Regions from separate parts of the Carnobacterium sp. 17-4 genome, predicted to be linked through region 3. Evidence: a T-box and tRNA genes for the amino acid it is inferred to sense, from the RefSeq annotation. Region 3 holds a T-box; the other regions hold tRNA genes.
What was found. A T-box is a leader RNA that pairs with one kind of tRNA and senses whether it is charged. The one in region 3 lies ahead of tyrS (tyrosine--tRNA ligase), so its partner is inferred to be a tRNA-Tyr.

Region 1 (3,260 bases), 1.3 Mb from region 3:
ATAAACGCATCGTCATGCAAAACTTCCACATCATATTTGTGTTGGTGTTTAGCATGCGTTAATGTAGATTTCCCTGATCCTGATAGACCAAAAAAAGCTGACACATAGTTTTTTCCATTAGCTAAGGTGAATTTTTTTTGTCCACCATGACATGCAACGTATCCTAACCTGTGAGCTGTGCCCCAAGCAAGAGTTAACGTTGCTTTCTTTAACTCTCCAAAATAATTCATACCTAAAATGACCGCTGTGTTGTGTTCTGAATCAAAATAAGCCAGTCCCATCGGATAATCCGAATGATGCCATTCTGGATCTTGATAAATAAAGATATCGCCTTCATTTATAGGTCTTGATTCAAGATACATTTCATCGTACAACTCATTACAAATTTGAAAATTTAATAACCAAGAGTATAAGTTATTTTCTTGGCCAACAGGCACACTCAAATGAGCTTTCACCATAAATTCAGGATCTAAACCAACGTAAGCTGTTCCTTTATACCGCATTTTATTTTCACCTTGATAAATAGCTTCCCGAATGATTGGAGCCAATTTAGCATCTTCTTCAGGATCTTCTCCCAGAATACGTTTTGCTGCAGCTGTACGTCCTACGACAGCACCACCATTCTCTACCAGAACTTTTGCTCCATATGGTAAGCCTAATTTTTCTGGATACTTAACTAATAAATCTGTTACAACGGTATGCATTGACTCTTTAGCCAGTAAGTATGCCTCTTCTATTGTTCCCACTTCATTAATATTGTTCCCATACATCGTTGTTTCTACTACCGCACGTAATGGCGAAAATAGAGGGTTATTTTTCCTAATTTCGGCTTTTGAAAAAGTAGATCTTGTTGACATATTATCCTCTCCTTTTTGGGTGATAAATTTGAACGGACTATACATATAATCAATAGAATTTACTCGAACATCCAAACGCTTACATCAAAAGAAAACATTCGATATTTACACCACCATCATAACAGATAGCATAAAAATAATGAATAAAGTATCCTTATATTACAAAAAAAGGTGAACTGGTAGTCGCTTACTAATTTTTTTCAAACAAAAAAAGAGCCCCAAGAACGAAATGTTCTTGGGGCTCTTTAGTATACCGGCGGCCGGAATCGAACCGGCACGCCCTCGCGGGCACAGGATTTTGAGTCCAGCGCGTCTACCAGTTCCGCCACGCCGGCATATGGACTGCTCTTTTTCATCTTTTCTGATGTAAGGCGGTAACCGGATTTGAACCGGTGATGAAGGTTTTGCAGACCTCTGCCTTACCACTTGGCTATACCGCCATCTTTTTAGTTGAATGCTATTCAATTAAACTGGGCTAGCTGGATTCGAACCAACGCATGAGGGAGTCAAAGTCCCTTGCCTTACCGCTTGGCTATAGCCCATTAAAAAAAAAGGCGACTGATGGGGTTCGAACCCACGCATGCCGGAACCACAATCCGGTGTGTTAACCACTTCACCACAATCGCCATGGTAATAATCTATTCTTTTTTGCCAATCTGATTCTAAAAAATGGCAGGGGTAGTAGGAATTGAACCCACACTGATGGTGTTGGAGACCATAGTTCTACCTTTAAACTATACCCCTATCTGATAAAAGGGTGCTGCTTTTTAAAAAATGGTGGAGGGGGGCAGATTCGAACTGCCGAACCCGAAGGAGCGGATTTACAGTCCGCCGCGTTTAGCCACTTCGCTACCCCTCCATAAATGGTGGCCTGGGACAGAATCGAACTGCCGACACCTTGAGCTTCAATCAAGTGCTCTACCAACTGAGCTACCAGGCCATTATAAAAATGGTTTATTTAATTGTTAAACCAACGGTCTCGACGGGAATCGAACCCGCGATCTTCTGCGTGACAGGCAGACATGTTAACCCCTACACCACGAGACCTTTTTGAAACAATGGAGGTTGACGGGATCGAACCGCCGACCCTCTGCTTGTAAGGCAGATGCTCTCCCAGCTGAGCTAAACCTCCGAGTGAATCCTTACTGCATTCCTTAACCAGTAACGTCGTTACTGATGACCCGTACGGGAATCGAACCCGTGATACCGCCGTGAAAGGGCGGTGTCTTAACCGCTTGACCAACGGGCCGTTTTTTGAACGGAGAGTAAGGGATTCGAACCCTTGAGACAGTGTTCACCGCCTACATGATTTCCAATCATGCTCCTTCGGCCGCTCGGACAACTCTCCAGATTCGGTTCACCAAAACTATTCACGTTTTTGTTTACATAGTTTGACTATGGAACTCCGCAAGTAGGACTCGAACCTACGACATCATGATTAACAGTCATGCGCTACTACCAACTGAGCTATTGCGGAATAATTGAATCTGCGTGGCAACGTCCTACTCTCACAAAGGGAAACCCTTCACTACCATCGGCGCTAAGAAGCTTAACTTCTGTGTTCGGCATGGGAACAGGTGTGACCTTCTTGCCATCATCACCACACAATTTCAATCGAAAGTCCGTTGGACTCTCAAAACTGGATAAAGTTTAAAGTGTAATTCGTTTGCTTACCTTCGTACACCGGGTATTGCTTTGGTTAAGTCCTCGACCGATTAGTATTGGTCCGCTCCGTATATCGCTATACTTCCACTTCCAACCTATCTACCTGATCATCTCTCAGGGGTCTTACTCACTTACGTGATGGGAAATCTCATCTTGAGGGGGGCTTCACGCTTAGATGCTTTCAGCGTTTATCCCGTCCACACATAGCTACCCAGCAATGCCCTTGGCAGAACAACTGGTACACCAGTGGTGTGTCCATCCCGGTCCTCTCGTACTAAGGACAGCTCCTCTCAAATTTCCTACGCCCGCGACGGATAGGGACCGAACTGTCTCACGACGTTCTGAACCCAGCTCGCGTACCGCTTTAATGGGCGAACAGCCCAACCCTTGGGACCGACTACAGCCCCAGGATGCGATGAGCCGACATCGAGGTGCCAAACCTCCCCGTCGATGTGGACTCTTGGGGGAGATAAGCCTGTTATCCCCAGGGTAGCTTTTATCCGTTGAGCGATGGCCCTTCCATGCGGAACCACCGGATCACTAAGCCCGACTTTCGTCCCTGCTCGACTTGTAGGTCTCGCAGTCAAGCTCCCTTATGCCTTTACACTCTGCGAATGATTTCCAACCATTCTGAGGGAACCTTTGGGCGCCTCCGTTACTCTTTAGGAGGCGACCGCCCCAGTCAAACTGCCCGTCAGACACTGTCTCCCAGCCCGATAAGGGCTGTGGGTTAGAGTG
Region 2 (3,260 bases), 1.3 Mb from region 3:
GTATAATACTTGCGTGAAGAACAGGAGGATATTATGAAGCTGACAAAAAGGCAGAATGCCTTACAAATCAAACTATTAGATACAATTTATACAAAAGGACCTATCTCAAGAATTGATATTGCTAAAGAAACTGGAATCACACCCGCAACCGTAAGTGAGATATCTGGAAATTTGATCAAAGAGCAACTGATTCATGAGACAGGTGAAGTAAGTTCTTCATTAAATAAATCAGGCAGAAAGAAAATATTATTGGATATTTCTCCTAATCATAGTTTTTATATTGGCGTTGAACTATCTGAAAAATTCTTTTCCTATTGCCTTATTGATAACAAAGGAAGCTTGCTTGAAAAAAAAATCATTCCATATAACCAACTAGTATCAGAAACTAATCTTACTGAAACACTTTTTATTGAGGAACTACATTCGTTCATCAAACAGAGTTTTGCATATCAGCCAAAAGGTATTGGGATTGCTCTACCTGGACATTTTGATGAAAACACTCGGATGATCCTAACAAATAATTTATTTTGGAAAAATTTTAATTTAGACCAGATTTTATCTGATATTGATTTACCCATTTACTTTAAGAATAATGTGCAATGTATGGCTTTATCTGAGAGATTGTTTAACCTTGATAAGAACATGAGTAATTTTACATTTTTACATGTAGGACGTGGTATGTTTTGTTCATCCATCTATCAAAATAAACTTTACGGTGACAATGCTATTTTAGTCGGAGAAGTTGGACACATTGTTGTTCATCCAGATGGCGAGCTCTGTGAATGCGGAAAAAGAGGTTGCTTACAAACGTATACAAGTGAATCATGGATTATAAAGAAATCACAAATTCTTTTTGACAATTCTGACAGTACCTATTTAAGACAATTAACAACTAATCGATCTCATCTAACCATTGAAACAATCCTACAAGCCTACAAATTAGGAGACGAAGGCGTCATAAATATATTGCACAATGCGATTAAGTATCTTTCAATTACAATAAATAATTTATCTATGATGATTGACATGGATAAAATGGTTATTCATGGGGAATTATTTACGGAAACTCAACTTGCAGATTTAATAAACGACTACTTAGAAAATAATAGTACTTTGCTAGCAACTGAGAAAAAAATACAGATTGAATTTAAACCTTATTTATCTATCAATGGTGCTATATCTGCAGCTGGTTTATGTGTAACAAAACAACTGCTAAGTTAGGTTATTATAATTTCACTTAAATTTTTTATATCACCTACACCTTTTTTCAAACAAAAAAAGAGCCCCAAGAACGAAATGTTCTTGGGGCTCTTTAGTATACCGGCGGCCGGAATCGAACCGGCACGCCCTCGCGGGCACAGGATTTTGAGTCCAGCGCGTCTACCAGTTCCGCCACGCCGGCATATGGACTGCTCTTTTTCATCTTTTCTGATGTAAGGCGGTAACCGGATTTGAACCGGTGATGAAGGTTTTGCAGACCTCTGCCTTACCACTTGGCTATACCGCCATCTTTTTAGTTGAATGCTATTCAATTAAACTGGGCTAGCTGGATTCGAACCAACGCATGAGGGAGTCAAAGTCCCTTGCCTTACCGCTTGGCTATAGCCCATTAAAAAAAAAGGCGACTGATGGGGTTCGAACCCACGCATGCCGGAACCACAATCCGGTGTGTTAACCACTTCACCACAATCGCCATGGTAATAATCTATTCTTTTTTGCCAATCTGATTCTAAAAAATGGCAGGGGTAGTAGGAATTGAACCCACACTGATGGTGTTGGAGACCATAGTTCTACCTTTAAACTATACCCCTATCTGATAAAAGGGTGCTGCTTTTTAAAAAATGGTGGAGGGGGGCAGATTCGAACTGCCGAACCCGAAGGAGCGGATTTACAGTCCGCCGCGTTTAGCCACTTCGCTACCCCTCCATAAATGGTGGCCTGGGACAGAATCGAACTGCCGACACCTTGAGCTTCAATCAAGTGCTCTACCAACTGAGCTACCAGGCCATTATAAAAATGGTTTATTTAATTGTTAAACCAACGGTCTCGACGGGAATCGAACCCGCGATCTTCTGCGTGACAGGCAGACATGTTAACCCCTACACCACGAGACCTTTTTGAAACAATGGAGGTTGACGGGATCGAACCGCCGACCCTCTGCTTGTAAGGCAGATGCTCTCCCAGCTGAGCTAAACCTCCGAGTGAATCCTTACTGCATTCCTTAACCAGTAACGTCGTTACTGATGACCCGTACGGGAATCGAACCCGTGATACCGCCGTGAAAGGGCGGTGTCTTAACCGCTTGACCAACGGGCCGTTTTTTGAACGGAGAGTAAGGGATTCGAACCCTTGAGACAGTGTTCACCGCCTACATGATTTCCAATCATGCTCCTTCGGCCGCTCGGACAACTCTCCAGATTCGGTTCACCAAAACTATTCACGTTTTTGTTTACATAGTTTGACTATGGAACTCCGCAAGTAGGACTCGAACCTACGACATCATGATTAACAGTCATGCGCTACTACCAACTGAGCTATTGCGGAATAATTGAATCTGCGTGGCAACGTCCTACTCTCACAAAGGGAAACCCTTCACTACCATCGGCGCTAAGAAGCTTAACTTCTGTGTTCGGCATGGGAACAGGTGTGACCTTCTTGCCATCATCACCACACAATTTCAATCGAAAGTCCGTTGGACTCTCAAAACTGGATAAAGTTTAAAGTGTAATTCGTTTGCTTACCTTCGTACACCGGGTATTGCTTTGGTTAAGTCCTCGACCGATTAGTATTGGTCCGCTCCGTATATCGCTATACTTCCACTTCCAACCTATCTACCTGATCATCTCTCAGGGGTCTTACTCACTTACGTGATGGGAAATCTCATCTTGAGGGGGGCTTCACGCTTAGATGCTTTCAGCGTTTATCCCGTCCACACATAGCTACCCAGCAATGCCCTTGGCAGAACAACTGGTACACCAGAGGTGTGTCCATCCCGGTCCTCTCGTACTAAGGACAGCTCCTCTCAAATTTCCTACGCCCGCGACGGATAGGGACCGAACTGTCTCACGACGTTCTGAACCCAGCTCGCGTACCGCTTTAATGGGCGAACAGCCCAACCCTTGGGACCGACTACAGCCCCAGGATGCGATGAGCCGACATCGAGGTGCCAAACCTCCCCGTCGATGTGGACTCTTGGGGGAGATAAGCCTGTTATCCCCAGGGTAGCTTTTATCCGTTGAGCGATGGCCCTTCCATGCGGA
Region 3 (3,260 bases):
ATGACGCCTAAGCAAAAATTAATAACTACATTTGCTATTAGAAAAACCCATATCATAGAATTGAAAACGACTTTCAAGCCAATTTTCATTTCTAAACCATAATTTTTTAAGTTTAACTTCTCTACTTTGACAGCTTCTAAAGGAGCTTTTTTTAATTTTATTAGAGAAAATAAAAGAGCTGCTAGAGTAAACATAATTGAATCTACTAAATACAAGGTGACTATTCCTAAAATAGCTAATAGTATTCCAGACAATGCATTCATAACTATATCTGCTGTTTGATTAGCTATTGCTAATAAAGAATTTCCTTGAAGAAGTTTATTTTTAGGTAGCATAGCAGGAAGAGCTTTTAGTTGGACAGGATAACCTAGTTCTGCGATTATTGCTGCTAAAAAAACGATAGGCAATAAGTTGTAAATGGTTAATAGGTTCATATAATAAAGAATAGGAATCAGAAGAATCAATACTGCTTGAATTAATTGGGTCATTATTAGCACAGGCTTGATATTCCAGCGATCTACTAAAGGACCCCATAAAAATTGTAATCCTTTAGGTATCAATATAACAGCACTCGTTAAGCCCACATAAAAAGGGTCATTTGTTATTTCCGCTGCTAACCAAGTGGTTGTTATGTAATAGATACTATCACCCGCATTAGTCGTTAAACGTCCCATGAAAAGAGACAGGAAATTTTTATCTGCTAACAACTTCATCTTTTACCCTCCCATCATTTAAAAATCTATTCAAAAACTTTGTTTTCGATTTCTATTGCAGTAGTATTGATATAAAAAATATGGTCATTATTAGCACTTTCCATTTGATCCAGTTCACTTATTAATTGGTTGTACTTTTCTTTCCATACATCAAATTGATTTTTTGAACAATGGATTTGTACCGTTTGAGACATACTCGTCTCTTCTGTTATTAAGTGTCTATTCTTAGAGACTACTTCTTTTGTATTTTCAAGTTGCTGCATAATTATTGAACTATAAACATCTTCTGCATATTCTTTTGACAGAGGCAACAAATTTTTATCTATTTTAAAGCCATTATGTGTAGCCCTATAATACTTATAGATATTCCCTTTTACTTCTTCTTTTCTAACAATAGCAATCATTTTTTGTTTTTCTAGTTCTTTAAGATGATAAAAAACCTTTGCTTTTTCTAACCCTATCTCTTTACTGATTTCAGTAACAGTCAATTCTTTTTCGATAAGCATAATAACTATTTTTACTCTTAAAGGATCAGAAATTGTTTTCAGTTGAGTATAGGTTTTTATTATATATCTTTCTATCATGATATCCCTCATTTCTTTACATGGTTAAATAATTTTAACCGTTTAAAAAACATTAACACTCATCTGGAATTTTGTCTATGTTTTTATAACTATTTATTAATTTAGTCACTTTACTGATTCATCAATCCAATCAAACTATTAGTTTGATTATTTTAGGAAAACAGATAAATTTAAAAACAAGATTGACAAATTGTCTTTACTTCATCTATACTGATAACAATCTCATAACAACTTACGATGAAAGAGCATAGTAGCATCTGGTCCCTGTTTAATAGAAAGCCTATGGATGATGAAAATAGGTACAAACCAATTTGTGAAGTACACTCCGGAGTAACTTGATTAACCTCAAGCGTATTACTACGTTACAGTAAATGAGTGGCAGCGTGTTTTGCGTTAAAAACAGACTGCAATTTGGGTGGTAACACGGAAAATTTCGTCCCGATAAAAAAGATATATATCTTTTTTATCGGGCTTTTTTTATGCACAAAATACATATATAAGGAGCTGGAAAAATGAACATTATTGATGAACTAGAATGGCGCGATGCCATTAACCAACAAACAGATGAAGCTGGTTTAAAAAAATTGATTGACCAAAAAAAGATAGGATTATACTGTGGGGTTGATCCAACTGGTGATAGCATGCATATTGGTCATTTGATTCCTTTTATGATCTTGAAAAGATTTCAATTAGCTGGTCACCGTCCAGTCATTGTTATTGGTGGTGCTACTGGTTCAATCGGCGATCCAAGTGGAAAATCAGAAGAACGTGTTTTACAAACTAGTGAACAAGTTCAAAATAATTCCGATAAATTATCTCGTCAAATGGAAAACCTATTTGATGCAGGTAAAAAGGAAGAATCTATTCGTATGGTAAACAATTTGGATTGGACAAAAGAAATCTCTTTACTCGATTTTTTACGCAATATTGGGAAAAGTTTTAACGTCAACACTATGTTGTCTAAAGACATCGTTGCTAGTCGTTTGGAAACCGGTATTTCATTTACTGAATTTACTTATCAAATTTTGCAATCAATCGATTTCTTACACTTATACCGACATGAAGATGTTCAATTACAAATTGGTGGCGCAGACCAATGGGGAAATATTACCGCTGGTTTAGAATACATTCGTAAACAAGAAGGTTCTGAGGCTGAAGCCTATGGGTTGACCATTCCATTAATGTTAAAAGCGGACGGAACTAAATTTGGAAAAACTGCTGGTGGTGCTATTTGGTTAGATCCAGAAAAAACCACTCCTTATGAATTTTACCAATTCTGGTTAAATCAAGATGACCGTGATGTCGTGAAATACTTGAAGTACTTTACGTTCTTAACAAAAGAAGAAATTGAAGCTTTAGGTGAAAAAATAGCAGCTGAGCCACATAAACGGGAAGCACAAAAAACGTTAGCCAGCGAAATGACTCTATTTGTCCATGGCGAGCAAGCTTTAAAAGATGCTGAAAAGATTACTGCAGCTCTTTTTTCCGGTGATGTAAAAAGTTTAACGGCTGACCAAATCGAAGAAGGATTTAAAAACATGCCTACTTTCGAATCTTCAAAAGAAGAACGGAATATTGTTGAATGGTTAGTCGATGTAGTCGGTATTGAACCTTCTAGACGCCAAGCTCGTGAAGATATCAATAATGGTGCTCTATCCATGAACGGCGAAAAAATTACAGACGTTGAGGCTATTGTGACACCTGAGAACTCTTTTGATGAACGTTTTATCCTTATTCGTAAAGGAAAGAAAAAATACTTCTTGATTAAATTAGTTTAAAAATAGTAAGAGCTTTGTTTGCTAGATCCTTAGTAGATAAAGCTTTTTTATATTCCTCCATTGCTGTGTTAAGCGGTATCATTTTACTATCCTTACTGTCAATGCTAAAATTCGAATTATAAAAATACATTTTAAAGGAGCGATTTTATGCGTGCAGTAACCTGGCAAGGAAATGAAAAAATGGA

Region 1: it encodes a tRNA-Tyr, which carries the amino acid that the T-box ahead of tyrS (tyrosine--tRNA ligase) is inferred to sense. The anticodon was not compared.
Region 2: it encodes a tRNA-Tyr, which carries the amino acid that the T-box ahead of tyrS (tyrosine--tRNA ligase) is inferred to sense. The anticodon was not compared.

What each region holds. Positions count from the first base shown of each region.
Region 1 is NC_015391.1:1,397,612-1,400,871, forward strand. Features, by position in the region: gene CAR_RS06755 (phosphoenolpyruvate carboxykinase (ATP)) at 1-857, opposite strand, end outside; tRNA gene CAR_RS06760 (tRNA-Leu) at 1,109-1,192, opposite strand; tRNA gene CAR_RS06765 (tRNA-Cys) at 1,227-1,297, opposite strand; tRNA gene CAR_RS06770 (tRNA-Gln) at 1,328-1,399, opposite strand; tRNA gene CAR_RS06775 (tRNA-His) at 1,411-1,483, opposite strand; tRNA gene CAR_RS06780 (tRNA-Trp) at 1,528-1,601, opposite strand; tRNA gene CAR_RS06785 (tRNA-Tyr) at 1,633-1,716, opposite strand; tRNA gene CAR_RS06790 (tRNA-Phe) at 1,722-1,797, opposite strand; tRNA gene CAR_RS06795 (tRNA-Asp) at 1,832-1,904, opposite strand; tRNA gene CAR_RS06800 (tRNA-Val) at 1,917-1,989, opposite strand; tRNA gene CAR_RS06805 (tRNA-Glu) at 2,035-2,106, opposite strand; tRNA gene CAR_RS06810 (tRNA-Ser) at 2,117-2,205, opposite strand; tRNA gene CAR_RS06815 (tRNA-Asn) at 2,261-2,334, opposite strand; rRNA gene rrf (5S ribosomal RNA) at 2,347-2,462, opposite strand; rRNA gene CAR_RS06825 (23S ribosomal RNA) at 2,553-3,260, opposite strand, start outside.
Region 2 is NC_015391.1:1,410,354-1,413,613, forward strand. Features, by position in the region: gene CAR_RS06855 (ROK family transcriptional regulator) at 34-1,221, shown strand; tRNA gene CAR_RS06860 (tRNA-Leu) at 1,319-1,402, opposite strand; tRNA gene CAR_RS06865 (tRNA-Cys) at 1,437-1,507, opposite strand; tRNA gene CAR_RS06870 (tRNA-Gln) at 1,538-1,609, opposite strand; tRNA gene CAR_RS06875 (tRNA-His) at 1,621-1,693, opposite strand; tRNA gene CAR_RS06880 (tRNA-Trp) at 1,738-1,811, opposite strand; tRNA gene CAR_RS06885 (tRNA-Tyr) at 1,843-1,926, opposite strand; tRNA gene CAR_RS06890 (tRNA-Phe) at 1,932-2,007, opposite strand; tRNA gene CAR_RS06895 (tRNA-Asp) at 2,042-2,114, opposite strand; tRNA gene CAR_RS06900 (tRNA-Val) at 2,127-2,199, opposite strand; tRNA gene CAR_RS06905 (tRNA-Glu) at 2,245-2,316, opposite strand; tRNA gene CAR_RS06910 (tRNA-Ser) at 2,327-2,415, opposite strand; tRNA gene CAR_RS06915 (tRNA-Asn) at 2,471-2,544, opposite strand; rRNA gene rrf (5S ribosomal RNA) at 2,557-2,672, opposite strand; rRNA gene CAR_RS06925 (23S ribosomal RNA) at 2,763-3,260, opposite strand, start outside.
Region 3 is NC_015391.1:126,123-129,382, reverse strand. Features, by position in the region: gene CAR_RS00645 (MFS transporter) at 1-713, opposite strand, end outside; gene CAR_RS00640 (ArsR family transcriptional regulator) at 740-1,297, opposite strand; T-box leader at 1,526-1,741, shown strand; gene tyrS (tyrosine--tRNA ligase) at 1,810-3,075, shown strand; gene CAR_RS00630 (zinc-dependent alcohol dehydrogenase) at 3,223-3,260, shown strand, end outside.